Regions from separate parts of the Variovorax sp. EBFNA2 genome, predicted to be linked through region 2. Evidence: riboswitches for the same ligand, from Rfam matches in the RefSeq annotation. Region 2 holds a riboswitch; the other holds the start of a gene.
What was found. A riboswitch is a leader RNA that binds a small molecule or an ion and turns the genes downstream of it on or off. The one in region 2 is predicted to bind cobalamin.
Positions count from the first base shown of each region.

Region 1 (7,257 bases), 1.1 Mb from region 2:
GCGTGGTCTTGCCGCTGCCGAGGAAGCCCGTGACGATGGTGACGGGGATCTTGGCGTTGCTGTTGGATGTCATGGAATGGATGCTTTCAGGCGCCGAGGGCGCACAGGGAACCGGGCGCCGGCGAGCGGCGCCCCCTCTTCAGATGGGCGCGAATCAGACGGCGCTGTACAGGCGGCGCTCGACGAGGGCCGTGCCCTGCAGGCGGCGCCAGGCCTTGGCCGCAGCCAGCACGCCCAGGTCGACCAGCGGCTCGATCAGCACGACGGTCATGTAGGCCGCGCCGAAGCTGGCGATCTGGCTGATGTTCTCGAGGCCGGTGCCGCGGCCGTAGAGCGCCCAGAAGCCGACCCACACCACGATGCCGCCCTGGTAGGCCACCGACAGCTTGAAAGCCTGCTGGTAGCTGATGTCCACATAGGCCATGTTCGCGGGAATGATGCGGCGTGCCAGCGCGGCGGTGGCGAACAGCGGCACGAGCAAGGTCGTGACGTTCATGCCGTACTGGGGCAGATCGGGCGGTGCGAAGAACAGGCTCTGGATGAGCAACCCGCCCGCCAGGCCAATGGCCGCGGGCGCAAGCCCGAACAGGAGCATCAGCGTGGTGCCCAGGATCAGGTGCACCTCGGACACGCCCACGGGATGGTGCGGGAACAGCTCGAAGAAGCAGAACACGAGCATCACGGTGAAGACCGAGCGCAGTGCCAGGCCGATGGGGCCGTCCTTGCGCAGGGTATCGAAGGCGACTTTGCCCGTGTAGGCCAGCGCAGCCGCCCCTGTGGCATAGCTGAGAAAGATCTTGGATCCGTCGACGAGACCGGGTTCGATGTGCATCACGCACCTCCTGTAATGCACCGAAGTGCGAAAGTTGATTGTTGGGGGAGGGACTGGCTTGCGCAAGTCCGCGTCAGTGGAACCACCGCCAGGGCGGCGGTCCTGTGCATCGATCTGCGAACTTCATGGCCGCGCATTCAGAAGCTCACCAGCGCCGACAGCTCGAACGAGCGCGGCCGGCCCAGCAGCCACTGGTTGCCGCCATTCGAGAACGAGACCGGGTATTTGCGGTCGGCCAGATTGAACGCGCGCAGTGCGAGCTTGAGCGACGGGTTCGCCTGCCAGCTCACGCCCGCGTCGGCCACGGTGTACGAACCGATCTGCCGCGTGTTGGCCGCATCGGCCTGCCGCGCGCCGACGTGGCGCACGCCGAACTCGGCCTCCCACTGCGGCAGGAAGCGCCAGTGCAGCCACAGGTTGGCCGCCACCTCGGGCACGCCGGCCGGCGTGTTGCCCGCGCGCGAGACCAGCGACTTGCCGACCGGTTCGTTGAAGTCGTCATAGCGCGCTCGCAGCCGCGCGGCGTTGGCTTCGAGGCGCAGCGTGGAGGTCAGCGCCAGGTCGAGCGTCGCTTCGATGCCTTCGGACGACTGCTTGCCGACCTGCTGCACGACCGTCGGGTCGTTCGCGTCACGCGACAGCAGCTTGTTCTTCTCGATGCGGTAGGCCGCCACGCTCCACGCGCCGCGGCCTTCGGCCAGCTGGCGCTTGTAGCCCACCTCGACCTGCCTGCCGGTGCTGAGTTCGAACGGCACCTGCGTGGCCGACGTGCTGATGAGCCCGGTCAGCGGATCGGCCGCGCGCGCCACCTGCGCATAGAACGACTGCGCGGCGTCGGGCGCGTAGACCACGCCGAGGCGGCCCGTGGCGTATTCGAAGGTCTTGTCCAGGCGCGGGGCGCGGTTCTGCGGATCGGTGCGCACGATCTTCGCGTGGTCCCAACGCAGGCTGCCTACCACCGACCACTGTTCATTGAAGGCCAGCTTGTCTTCGGCGAAGAAGGCGTAGGTGCGGGTCTCCGTCTTGTAGCGCGGCAGGTAGGCCGTGGGCGACACGTAGGAGCCGGGGTTGAACACGAAGGCGTCGACCACCGAGCGCCCGCCGTAGGGCGTGTCGCTCGCATTCAGGAAGTCGATGCGGTTCACGTCGAAGCCGACCAGCACCTGGTTCTTCAGGCCGAACAGCGCATGCCTGAAGGTGGCGTCGGTGCGGTTGCCGATCTGTTCCTGGTCGTGGCCGATCTCCAGGTAGTCGCCGCGCGTCACGCGGTTGGTGGTGGCGCTGTAGGTGTAGGTTTCGCTGTCGCGCCAGTGGCGCTTGCTGTCCAGGCGGTACAGCTGGTTGCGCACGGTGACGGCGTCGTTGGGCGTCCACTGCGCATCGAGGCGGGTCCAGCGGTCGCGGTACTTCACCTCGGCGTCGTCGAGGTTGTAGTTCTGTTCGCGGTTCAGGCGGCTCACGCGGCCGTTGATGAGCGGCACGCCGAAATAGCGCTGCGGCGTCTGGCGGCCCTCGTCGTGCGAGAGCGTGAACTGCAGCTGCGGCGACACGTCGAGCCGCACCGCGCCGCCCACCGCCAGGCTCTCGGCCTCGCCGCGCACCATGAAGCCGTCGGTGCTGCGGTGGCTGATGTCGAAGCGGTACGACAGCCTGTCGTTGACCGCCCCGCCGCTGCCGAAAGCGACCTGGCGCGTGGCGTCGGAGCCCACGGTCACGAGCGCCTCGTTCTGAATCGGGCCGCGCGTGGGTTTCTTGGGCACCACGTTGATCGCGCCGCCGATGGCACCCTCGCCGAACATCACCGAGGCGGCGCCGCGCAGCACCTCGATGCGGTCGGTCGACCAGGTGTCGAACGGAAAGGTGACGGTGCCCGCGCCCACGTACAGGCGCGTGCCGTCGTACAGCTGCATCACCGAGCCATGGCCGTTGAAGCCGCGTGCCGACAGCGACGAGCCGCCGTTGCCCGGCGCGGGCGCGCCCGTGATGCCGGTGGCGCGGCTCGCGGCCTCGACCACCGACACGTCGCCGCGTGCGCGGATCGTGTCGCCGGTGAGCACCTCGATGCTGGCGGGCGTTTCGAGCGGCGTGAGGCCCAGGCGGCTGCCCGTTTGCGTGGGCTCGTCCAGGGCCAGCGGCGTGTGGCGGCTGGCCTCGATCTGCACGGGCGCGAGGCTGGGGCGGCCCGCCGCGTCACCCTCACCCGATTGGGCAATGGCTGGCCCGCATGCGAGACCGAGCCCCAGCGAAAGCGCTGAAAGGCCCGGCAGGCCCGGGCGATCGCGCAAAGGCGGCGATGCCTGATTCATTCGATTTTTCTCCGGCCCGCGTCCCCGCAGGCTCCTGACCGATCAAGGACGAAGCGGGAAAAGAGGCTGGGGGCGGTGCCGTTTCGCGCGAGGGAAAAGCGGCAGGCCCGGACACGCTCTCCCGCAGCGTCCGAAGGCGGTTGCGAAGGCCGGTATCCGGGCTCGCGGAGTGCGTCGGGGTGCACATCGAAATGAATGCACCTGGGCGCCGACACCCTCGCCTTCCCACGCCGAAGCGCAGTGGCTGCCCGGGCGAAAGATCGCCGGGGCCTGAGGGTGTCGATATCCGCTGACCGTTGCGGGGGCAGCGCAGGAATGGAAGCGTCGTTCAAAAAATAGACGCCTCGCACCTGCTTCCCGTTTAACCCCGCCGCCAGTCCTGTGACTGGTCGTGCAGGGCACCTTCGAACCGTGGGGTGTCGGATCACACCGGTGTGAACCAATGTTTCCGACCGCCGGGATTATAGGGAGCGCCTCCCCGTGGCGGCCTCAGACCGGCTTGCCGTCGGGCCCGAACAACCGCCGCAGCACCGCCACGCCGGCCACCAGCGCGTTCGAATAGGTGGCGTAGGGCTGGTGGGCGGCTTCGAGTGGCGCGTACTCATGGGTGATGTCGCCGGGCGAGCCATCGACGGCTTCCATGAGCACCCAATAGAACTCCCCCTCTTCCAGTTCATGGACGGTGAGTGCGATGTCTCTGGACGCAGGCGAAGGCGAAGGCATGACGGCAGCAGGCAAGGAGTGAAAAGAGGAAAGAGCCACCCCTGGAACGAATGAAAGGCGCCAGCGGTTGTCAGTATTCGGGCTTCTCCTACAGAGGCGGCCCGTTGCGACGCCTATGTTAGGAGCAGGGAGCGGCACCAGAAGAAGGACGCAGCATGAAACATTTCACACTTGAACCCAACATGCGCTCGAGCATCGGCGGCGCGTTTTACCCGAGCGGCCATGCCCTGGTGATGTTTCCCAGCGCGGAGGACGCGAACCGCATCGGCCACGGCCTGATCGACAAGGGCATCGTGAGCGGCGACGAGGTCTACCTGCTGCCCGCCGAGACGATCCTGAAAGAGATCACGCCCACCGTTGCGGACTCCGACAACCCCCTGCCCTCCGCCGGCACCGACGGCGCCACCGTGCGCGCCTACACCAAGCTCGCACGCGACGGCCACACGGGCCTCTTGATCCGCACCAAGGACGGCGCGATCACCGAGCGCGTGATGGAAATGGTGCGCACCGTGCCTTATTCGATGGCGCAGCGCTACCGGACGCTGGTGATCGAAGACCTGTAGCCAGGCCCGTCGGCCTTCAGGCCGGCACCGCCATCGCCGCGGCGCGCTGCACCACATCACGGGCCATGGCCTGGGCGAGTTCCTGTTCGCCGAGGAACACCTTCGCGTCGGTTTCGTCGGCCAGCAAGCGCGCTTCCTGCTCGTTGTGGCTGCGCACGACGGTCTGGATGGTCGGGTTCAGCGTGCGGGCGGTTTCGATCATCTGGCGCACGTTCATGGCGTCGGGCGTGGCCACCACGAGCACGCGGGCGCGCGCCACATGCGCCTGGATCAGCACGGCCGGGTCGGCGGCGTCGCCCCACACGGCGGGAACGCCGGCCTCGCGCAGCTTCTCGACCAGTTCGCGGTTCTGCTCGGCCACCACGTAGGGGATGTCGTTGGTCTCGAGCTCGGCGGCGATGCGCCGGCCCACGCGGCCGTAGCCGACCAGCACGACCTGGCGCGACAGGTACCTGGCCTCGGTGGTCATCGGCAGCTCGGCCAGCGGGTCGCTGCGCATGTCGAGTTCGCGCGCGAACTTCGAATGCGCGTGCAGCCATTTCTGCAGCGGCGCGATGAGGCTGAACCACAGCGGGTTGGTGGCAATGGAGATCAGCGCGCCGGCCAGCACCAGGCTCTGCCCTTCCACCGGCAGCAGGCCGAGCATCACGCCCAGCCCCGCGAGGATGAACGAGAACTCGCCGATCTGCGCCAGGCTCGCGCTCACCGTGAGCGCCGTGGCCAGTGGGTAGCGGAACACCAGCACCAGCGCGCAGGCCGCGAGCGACTTGCCCAGCACGATGACGAGCACCACGGCCAGCACCTGCAGCGGGCGGTCCACCAGCACCGACGGGTCGAACAGCATGCCGACCGACACGAAGAACAGCACGGCGAACGCGTCGCGCAGCGGCAGCGATTCCTGCGCCGCGCGGTGGCTGAACTGCGACTCGCGCATCACCATGCCGGCGAAGAAGGCGCCCAGCGCGAACGACACGCCGAACAGCGCCGCCGAGGCAAAGGCGATGCTCACGGCCGCCGCCACGACGCACAGCGTGAACAACTCGCGCGAGCCGGTGCGCGTGACCTGCCAGAGGATCCACGGGAACACGCGCCGCCCGACCACGAGCATCAGCAGCACGAAGCCGCCGACCTGCAGCAGCGTGAGGCCCAGCGTCTGCCAGACCGGCGCGCCGTTGCTGTCGGCACTGGTGCCGCCGAGCGCGCCCGCCAGCGGCGGCAGCAGCACGAGCACCAGCACCATCGCGAGGTCTTCGACCACCAGCCAGCCGACGGCGATGCGGCCCGTGAACGAATCGAGGATGCCCAGGCTTTCCAGCGCGCGCAGCAGCACCACCGTGCTCGCCACCGACAGCGCCAGCCCGAACACCAGCGCCGCGCCCCAGCTCCAGCCCCACCACACGGCCAAGCCGCCGCCGAGCAGCGTGGCAACGACGATCTGCGCGATGGCGCCGGGCAGCGCGATCTTGCGCACCGCGAGCAGGTCGGCCAGCGAGAAATGAAGGCCCACGCCGAACATCAGCAGCATCACGCCGATCTCGGCCAGCTGCGCGGCAATGCCCGCGTCGGCCACGAAGCCCGGCGTGAACGGGCCAATGATCACGCCCGCCAGCAGGTAGCCCACCAGCGCCGGCAGCCGCAGCCGCGCCGCGAGAAAGCCGAACACCAGCGCCAACCCCAGGCCGGCGGCAATCGTGTTGATGAGCGAGACGCTGTGGGGCATCGGTCCATTTTGCAGGAACGACCCCCAACCTTTGAAGCCCGCAGGCTTTCGCGCGGCCCGCGCCTACACCCTTTTGCCACTCGCGCCGCCTATCGCAAGCATTTAGCAGTTCTATGTGCGCCGACATCTTTCTCACTGAGAATTTGAGCGGTCCCCCGTCACACCCTCACACAGGAGCCTCCCCCATGAGCAACGAGAAGAAGACCGAAGCGAAGTGCCCGTTCAGCCAGGCCACCGGCGCCGGCACCACGAGCCGCGACTGGTGGCCCGAGCAGCTGCGCCTCGACCTGCTGCACCAGCACTCCGCCAAATCCGATCCGCTGGGCACCGGCTTCGACTACGCCAAGGCCTTCCAGAGCCTGGACCTCGCCGCGGTGAAGCAAGACCTCGCCGCGCTCATGACCGATTCGCAAGACTGGTGGCCGGCCGACTTCGGCCACTATGGCCCGCTCTTCGTGCGCATGGCCTGGCACAGCGCCGGCACCTACCGCATCGGCGACGGCCGCGGCGGCGCCGGCCGGGGCCAGCAGCGCTTCGCGCCGCTCAACAGCTGGCCCGACAACGTGAGCCTGGACAAGGCGCGCCGCCTGCTCTGGCCGATCAAGCAAAAATACGGCCAGAAGATCTCGTGGGCCGACCTGCTGATCCTCACCGGCAACGTCGCGCTCGAAACCATGGGCTTCAAGACCTTCGGCTTCGCCGGTGGCCGCGCCGACGTGTGGGAACCCGACCAGGACGTGTACTGGGGCCGCGAGAAGACCTGGCTCGGCGGCGACGTGCGCTACGCACAGGGCTCGCCCGGCGTCGAGAAAGACCGCGGCGTGCTCGTCAAGGACGACGACAGCAAGGTGCCGCACACCCGCGACCTGGAGAACCCGCTGGCCGCCGTGCAGATGGGCCTGATCTACGTGAACCCCGAAGGTCCGGACGGCAACCCCGACCCGATCGCCGCGGCGTGCGACATCCGCGACACCTTCGCCCGCATGGCCATGGACGACGAGGAAACCGTGGCGCTCATCGCCGGCGGCCACACCTTCGGCAAGACCCACGGCGCGGCCCCAGCCTCGCACGTCGGGCCCGAGGCCGAAGCGGCCGGCCTCGAAGACCAGGGCT
Region 1 covers NZ_CP138496.1:4,059,474-4,066,730, forward strand. Annotated here, with positions in the region: gene cobW (cobalamin biosynthesis protein CobW) at 1-73, opposite strand, end outside; gene RZE79_RS19225 (energy-coupling factor ABC transporter permease) at 155-832, opposite strand; gene RZE79_RS19230 (TonB-dependent receptor) at 970-3,138, opposite strand; cobalamin riboswitch at 3,268-3,559, opposite strand; gene RZE79_RS19235 (hypothetical protein) at 3,628-3,861, opposite strand; gene RZE79_RS19240 (hypothetical protein) at 4,017-4,424, shown strand; gene ybaL (YbaL family putative K(+) efflux transporter) at 4,441-6,144, opposite strand; gene katG (catalase/peroxidase HPI) at 6,330-7,257, shown strand, end outside.
Region 1: another riboswitch for cobalamin. It lies ahead of RZE79_RS19230 (TonB-dependent receptor); the one in region 2 lies ahead of RZE79_RS13985 (TonB-dependent receptor domain-containing protein).

Region 2 (7,257 bases):
AGTCGCCGGGCTCACGCAATGCGTCCTTCAGCATGTCGGCATGACGCTCGCTGGCCACGCGGTTGGCGAGCACGCCGGCCCAGGGCAGGCCCGGCTGGAAATTCTGCAGGCCATAGGCCAGCGCACCGAAGGTGCCGGTCATGGCGTGCGCGTCGATCACGGCGAGCACGGGCAGCCCCAGGCGCGCGGCCAGTTCGGCCGCACTGGGCGTGCCGTCGAACAGGCCCATCACGCCTTCGACGATGACCAGGTCGGCCTCGCACGCGGCGGCATGCAGGCGGGCGCGGCAGTCGGCTTCGCCGGTCATCCACAGGTCGAGCGAATGCACCGGCGCGCCGGTGGCCAGCGCGAGCCAGTGCGGATCGAGGAAGTCGGGCCCGCACTTGAAGGCCCGCACGCGGCGGCCCTGGCGCACGTGCAGCCGCGCGAGCGCGGCCGCGACGGTGGTCTTGCCTTGGCCGGAGGCCGGCGCAGCCACGAGCACCGCAGCGCATGTGGCAGCGGCGCCAGGCGGGAAACGGCGGGTGTTTACTGCGGAGTCCACTTGAGTCCGACGTACGCGGTGCGGCCCCCGTTGGCGTAGAGCCGTGCGAACTGGTAGTCCTTGTCGCCCACATTGTCCACGCGCGCCACGAGGTTCAGGTCGCGCGTGATCTGCGTGCTGGCCGACAGGTTCAGCAGCGTGTAGCCGCCGAGCTTGACGGTGTTGGCCGCGTCGTCGAAACGCTTGCCCGAGCTCTGGATCTCGGCGCCCAGCGTCCAGCCTGCGACGCGCCAGTCGGCGCCCAGCGTGCCGTGGGCCCGGGCACGGCGTGCCAGCAGGTTGTCGGTGGCGAGGTCGCGCGGGTCCTGGTAGTCGAGCGAGGCGCGCAAGGTGACGTCGCCGATGCGGTGGCCGCCTGTGAGCGTCACGCCCTGGTAGCGCGCGCGCGCCGTGCTGGCGTAGCAGCCGAACGACGACTGGCAGCCTTTGGCGCTGCCGTCGAACACGATGAGGTTCTGCACCCGGTTGCGGTACAGCACGATGCCGGCCTGCGTGGCCCCGGCCGTGTATTGCAGGCCCAGCTCGACGTTGCGGCTCGACTCAGGCTGCAGGCTCGCCAGGCCGTACTCGCTGAAGCGCTGGTACAGCGTGGGCGCACGGAACGCGGTGCCGGCCGACACGGTGGCGCGCAGGCTCGGCGTGATGGCGTAGCCGTAGGCGGCGCTGCCGGTGGTCTTGCCGCCGAACTCGCTGTCGTCGTCATGGCGCACGTGCAGCTGCAGCGAATGCGGGCCCTTCACGTAGCCGTAGCCCAGTGCCGCGGCGTTCTGCGAGCGGTCGCGCGAGAACAGCTTGGCCGAGGTGGTCGGCGCGTTTTCGAGCGCGTCTTCGCGGCGCTCGAGCGTGGCGGTGACCAGGTGCGCGCCGAAGCGGAATTCGTTCTGGAACAGGTAGCCGCGCAGGTTGGTTTCGGTGCGGTAGAACGACGGCTGGGTCTTGTAGACCGTCTGCGAATCGGTCACCTGCAGGCGGGTGCTGTAGATGTCGTTCCACTTGGCCGACCAGGTCAGGCCGGCGGTGCGCAGTTCGTTGGTCGACACATCGCCCCGGAAGGTGATCGGCAGCTTGGTGCGAAAGCTCACCGACGGGTCGTACGCCGCTTCGGTGTTGCTGGTGAGCAAGGTGGCGTCGAGGCGCTGGTCGGGCGTGATCTGGAAACCCAGCTTCAGGTTGCCCGAGGTGCTGCGGTAGCCGTCGCGGTCGGGGTTGGTGAAGCCGTCTTTCGACGGCGTGCGCTTGGCGATGGGCTGGATGTTGAAGCCCTTGCTTTCTTCATGTGCCACGCCGAACGCGTAGTCGAGCAGGCCCGACTTGCCGCTCACGCCGCCTTCGATCTTGCGCAGGCCGTGGCTGCCGAAGCCGATGCCGGCGTAGGGCGACACGCCCTCTTCGCCGCGTTTGGTGAAGAGCTGGATCACGCCGCCCACGGCGTCCGAACCGTACACCGCCGCGGCCGGGCCACGCAGCACTTCGATGCGATCGATCTGCGCGAGCGGAATGCCTTCCCACCCGGCGCCGCCGGTCGATTGCGAATCGATGCGCACGCCGTCCAGGTAGACCGCGGTGAAGCGCGATTCGGCGCCGCGGATGAACACGCTGGTGGCGTTGCCCACGCCGCCGCTGCGCGAGATCTCCATGCCGGGCAGGCGCGCCAGCACGTCGGCCACACCGGTGGCGCCGCTGCGCTCGATGGTCTTGCGGTCGACGATGGAGACATCGCCCACCAGGTCCGACAGCGCCTGCGGCGTGCGGTTGGCGGTGACGACGGTCTCGCCGAGCGTGGCAGCTGCCACGACTTGCGCGTGCGCAGCCACTGGCACCAGGACCAGGCCGCCGAAGGCCGAAGCCAGGGCGAGCGTCAACGGCAGGCACGCGGGACGGTTGCGGCGCACGCTGGCGCGGCCGCTGGAGAGGGAAACACAGGAAATCATGGGGTGAACCGAACGAACTTCTATGCCCTGGCCGGCTTCCCCGCCGGCGCCATGGGCGTCATGGCTGCCGATGCGGCAGCCGCCTTGTTGGCCGGTATCCGGGCTGGCAGATCGACCCTTTGCCGCCTTCCCAGGCGCCTGTTTCAGAGCGCCCAGTGGCTGGATGGAAAGGGGTGACGCCTTGCGGCGTCGTCTGCTTGACCGTTGCGGGGGCAGCGCAGGCGGCTTCGGCCCCGGGGGGCGTCCACTCCTGCTTCCCGTTGAACTGCGCCGTGCGAACCACGCCGCGAGCACCAACGGGCGGGATTTTAGGCCCACGGGACGCCCGCGGGGCGCACACACCACACTGCGTTTGATCGCGGGCGGCGCAGGCCCCAGAATCTCGGCCACGTCCGGTGCGCGCCCCGCGCGGTGCGCCGGACCTTCCGAATTCCCGGGAAACTACAATCGCCAACCATGCCCGCCTCCAGCCCCATCGACCAGATCGCCGAGCGTGTGGAACGCCTGCTTGTGCGTCACGAAGAGGTGCAGCGCACCAATGCGCTGCTGCAGGAACAGGTCGATGCGCTCACGCGTGAACGCGACGGCCTGAAGTCGCGGCTCGCCGCGGCCCGCACCCGCCTCGATGCCCTGCTGGAACGGCTGCCGGCCGAACCCCCTTCCGAAGATTCCCATCACGCATGAAGCAGATTGAAGTACAGATCATGGGCCAGAGCTACCTGCTCGGCTGTCCCGACGGCGGCGAGGCGCAACTGCGCGAGGCCGTCGACCGCGTGGACGCGGCCATGTGCAAGATCCGCGACGCAGGCAAGGTGAAGGCCCGCGACCGCATCGCCGTGCTCGCCTCGCTGAACCTGGCCTTCGATCTCGCGGCCCAGCAGGCCGCTGCTGCTGCCGCACCGGCGCCTGTTGCCGCCGCCCGCGCCGAAGAAAGCGCCGGCGACGCCGACCCGAAGGCCGCCCAACTCATTCAAAGACTCGATCAAGCCCTGGCGGGCGATGGACATTTGCTCTGAAGGCACGCGGCACGACGCAGACGGGGCGTAAAATCCACTTCGTCTGCAGACGTGTCGGGCTTAATATTTCCTTGTTCCAATGCTCTCCGGAGCCGGGCTTGGTACATCGCTAGACGGGCGTGATCATCTCGCGTCAGATGAACCCGAAGTCTTGCTGCCCTCGCCCACCTGAACCCTGGTTCAGGATGCGGGTCCGGCACACCATCTGCAGACACCTTTTCCCGCCACGGCCCCCTGCTTCACCGCACGGGGCCGTTGCTTTTTCAGCCACTCCTTTCTTCCTCATCCGCCCGTGAACTTCACCGCCCTGCTCGACCCGCTCCTGATCGCCGAACTCGCCGCGCTCGGCCTGGGCACCGGTTTCCTCGCGGGCCTCCTGGGCATCGGCGGCGGCATGCTGATGGTGCCGTTCATCACGATCATCATGGGCCAGCGCGGCGTGCCGGCCGACCTCGCAGTGAAGATGGCGATCGCGACCTCGATGGCGACGATCATCTTCACGTCGGTGTCCAGCGTGCGCGCGCACCACAAGCGCGGCGCGGTGCGCTGGGACATCGTGCAGCGCCTGGCGCCCGGCATCGTGATCGGCAGCCTCGCGGGCAGCCTGGGCGTGTTCGCGCTGCTCAAGGGCACGGCGCTCGCCATCTTCTTCGCGCTGTTCGTGGGCTTCTCGGCCACGCAGATGTTCCTCGACAAGAAGCCCAAGCCGACGCGCCAGATGCCGGGCACCGGCGGCCAGTTGGCGGCGGGCGGCACCATCGGCTTCATCTCGGGCCTGGTGGGCGCGGGCGGCGGCTTCATCAGCGTGCCGTTCATGACCTGGTGCAACGTGGCGATTCACAACGCGGTGGCGACCAGCGCGGCGCTGGGCTTTCCGATTGCGGTGGCCAACGTGCTGGGCTACGTGCTCGCCGGCCAGTCGGTGCAGGGCCTGCCGGCCGGCGCCTTCGGCTATATCTGGCTGCCCGCGCTCGTGGTAATCGCAGCCTGCAGCGTGTTCACCGCGCCACTGGGCGCCAAGGCCGCGCACAGCCTGCCGGTGAAGAAGCTCAAGCGCGTGTTCGCGAGCATCCTGTACCTGCTGGCCGCCTACATGCTCTGGAAGGGCCTGCGGGGCTGAGGCATATCAAACGTTCACCGGCGTTCCTGTGCCATCCTATGCAGCTGTTGTTCATAGTCGTAAAAGGAAAGCCATGAAAATCCTCATTGCCGTCGACGGCAGCGCCTACACGCAAAAAGCCCTCAACTACCTGCTCGCCAACCGCGCCATGTTCGTGGACGGCCATGAGCTGGTGGTGGTGAATGTCTGCACCGGCATCTCCGGCCACGTGGCACGACACCTCAGCAAGGAAATCGTCACCGATTACTACGCCGAGGAAAACGCCAAGGTGCTCGACCCGGTGAAGGCCTGGTTCGCCGACAAGGGCGTGACCAACTTCACCGCTGACGCGCGCCACGGCCACGCGGCCGAAGAAATTCTCAAGTCGGCCAGCGAATCGAAGGCCGAGCTGATCGTGCTCGGCACGCACGGCCACGGCATCCTGGGCCGCGCGCTGATGGGTTCGGTGGCGACCAAGGTCGTGGCCGAGACCGACATCTCGGTGCTGCTGGTTCAGTAAAAAGCCCGCCACCCGGCAACGGCCGATGCGCCGTTGCCGCAGTCATGGCTGCGCGCGCTGCCGCCGCCATTCGCGCGGCGAGCATCCGAAGCGCTCGCGAAACGCGCGGCTGAAATGCGCCGCGTCGTTGAAACCCCTCCCATACGCGATCTCCCCCACCGGCCGCCCTGCCAGGCGCGGCTCCAGCAGGTCGCGGCTGCACGCGTCGAGCCGGCGCTCCCAGATGTACTGCGACGGCGTCAGCGGCTCGCTCTTGAACACGCGGTGGATGTGACTCACCGACATGCCCAGCTGCGCCGCCAGCGTGCCCACCGACAGCGTCGGATCGGCCAACTGCTCGTCGATGCGCTGCTTCACGCGCCCCAGGTGGTACGCCGTGAGGTTGCTGAGTGCCGGCGCGTGCGCCGCGGGCAGCGTCTGCAGGCCGGCCACGAGGATGTTCTGCACGCCATGGGCCACCGCCAGTGCCGAGGCCGGCTGCAGCGCGTCGAAGTCTTCGCGCAGCGTACGGATCATGCCCAGCAGCAGGTGCCCCGCGCCCTCGCGCCCTGACACGGTGGTGGCCGTGAGCGCTTCGGTGTCGCGCAATTCGCTGCGCAGCCGCTCGCCGGGCAGCTTGAGCACGATCTGCTCGAAGGGCTGGTCGAACAGCAGCTCGTAGGGCCGCGTGCTGTCGTACAGCGCGAAGTCGCCGGCGCCGAGCACGGCGTCGCGCCCGTCCTGGCGCACCACGCCCTGCCCGCGCGCCTGGATGCTGACAAGAAAGCAGTCGTCGCTCGACGCGGCGATGTGACGCGGCGTGCGCATCACCTTCTGCGCCCGCGAGGTCACGACCGACATGCCGAGGCCGGGCAGCGCGTGCTGGCGGATGCTGCCCTCGAAGTCGCCGCCGTCGCCGCGATCGCCGGTGCGCACCGCGTCGCATTCGAGCTGCACGTAGACGTTGCAGATCATGTCGGTCCAGTACGCGAGCCGCTGGTCGCGCGAAACGGCATCGGTGCTGAGCAGATGGGTCATCGGGGTCCTCGGAAGGCCTTCGCAAAGGCACATGCAACGCTGGAACAAGAACGCCGCCAATCCGGGTCAAGGCGTTCCGGCGGCGCGAATCTACGCTTCATGCAACCCGCATGCCACCGCGCAAACCCGGTGCGCACGGCGGGGATTTCGTTACGTTCATTGCACTCTGGAGAACACCCCATGCCGACCACCGTCCACCCCAAGCTGCGCGTCGCCGCCGTGCAGGCCGCCCCAGTGTTCCTCGACCTCGACGCCACCATCGACAAGACCATCGACCTGATGGCGCAGGCCGCGAAACAGGGCGTGCAGCTCATCGCCTTTCCCGAGACCTGGGTGCCCGGCTACCCGTGGTGGACGTGGCTCGACTCACCGGCCTGGGGCATGCAGTTCGTGCAGCGCTACCACGACAACTCGCTGGTCATCGGCTCGCCCGAGTTCGAGCGCCTGCAGGCCGCGGCGCGCCAGCACAAGATCTGGCTCTCGCTCGGCTACAGCGAGAAAGCGGCGGGCAGCCTGTACATCGCGCAGGCGCTGATCGACGACCAGGGCCGCACCGTGCAGACGCGCCGCAAGCTCAAGCCCACGCACGTGGAACGCACCGTGTTCGGTGAAGGCGACGGCGCCGACCTGCACGTGGTTGAAACGCCATTGGGCAACATCGGCTCGCTGTGCTGCTGGGAACACCTGCAGCCGCTGAGCAAGTACGCGATGTATGCGCAGAACGAGCAGATCCACTGCGGTGCGTGGCCAAGCTTTTCGCTCTACCGCGGCGCGGCCTATGCGCTGGGCCACGAGGTCAACAACGCCGCGAGCCAGGTGTATGCGGTCGAGGGCGGCTGCTTCGTCATCGCGCCCTGCGCCACGGTGTCGAAGGCCATGAGCGAGCTGATGTGCACCGACGACGGCAAGCGGCAGATGCTGAGCGTCGGCGGCGGGCATGCGCGCATCTACGGCCCGGACGGTTCGCCGCTGGGCACGCCGCTGGCCGAGGACGCCGAAGGCCTGGTGATCGTCGACATCGACCTCGGCATGATCGCGCTCGCCAAGGCGGCGGCCGACCCGAGCGGCCACTACGCGCGGCCCGACGTCACGCAGCTGCTGCTGAACAAGACGCGGCGCACGCCCGTGGT
Region 2 covers NZ_CP138496.1:2,989,162-2,996,418, reverse strand. Annotated here, with positions in the region: gene RZE79_RS13990 (cobyrinate a,c-diamide synthase) at 1-544, opposite strand, end outside; gene RZE79_RS13985 (TonB-dependent receptor domain-containing protein) at 529-2,475, opposite strand; cobalamin riboswitch at 2,547-2,788, opposite strand; gene RZE79_RS13980 (hypothetical protein) at 2,932-3,159, shown strand; gene RZE79_RS13975 (cell division protein ZapA) at 3,156-3,491, shown strand; gene RZE79_RS13970 (sulfite exporter TauE/SafE family protein) at 3,784-4,611, shown strand; gene RZE79_RS13965 (universal stress protein) at 4,685-5,110, shown strand; gene RZE79_RS13960 (helix-turn-helix domain-containing protein) at 5,153-6,127, opposite strand; gene RZE79_RS13955 (carbon-nitrogen hydrolase family protein) at 6,308-7,257, shown strand, end outside.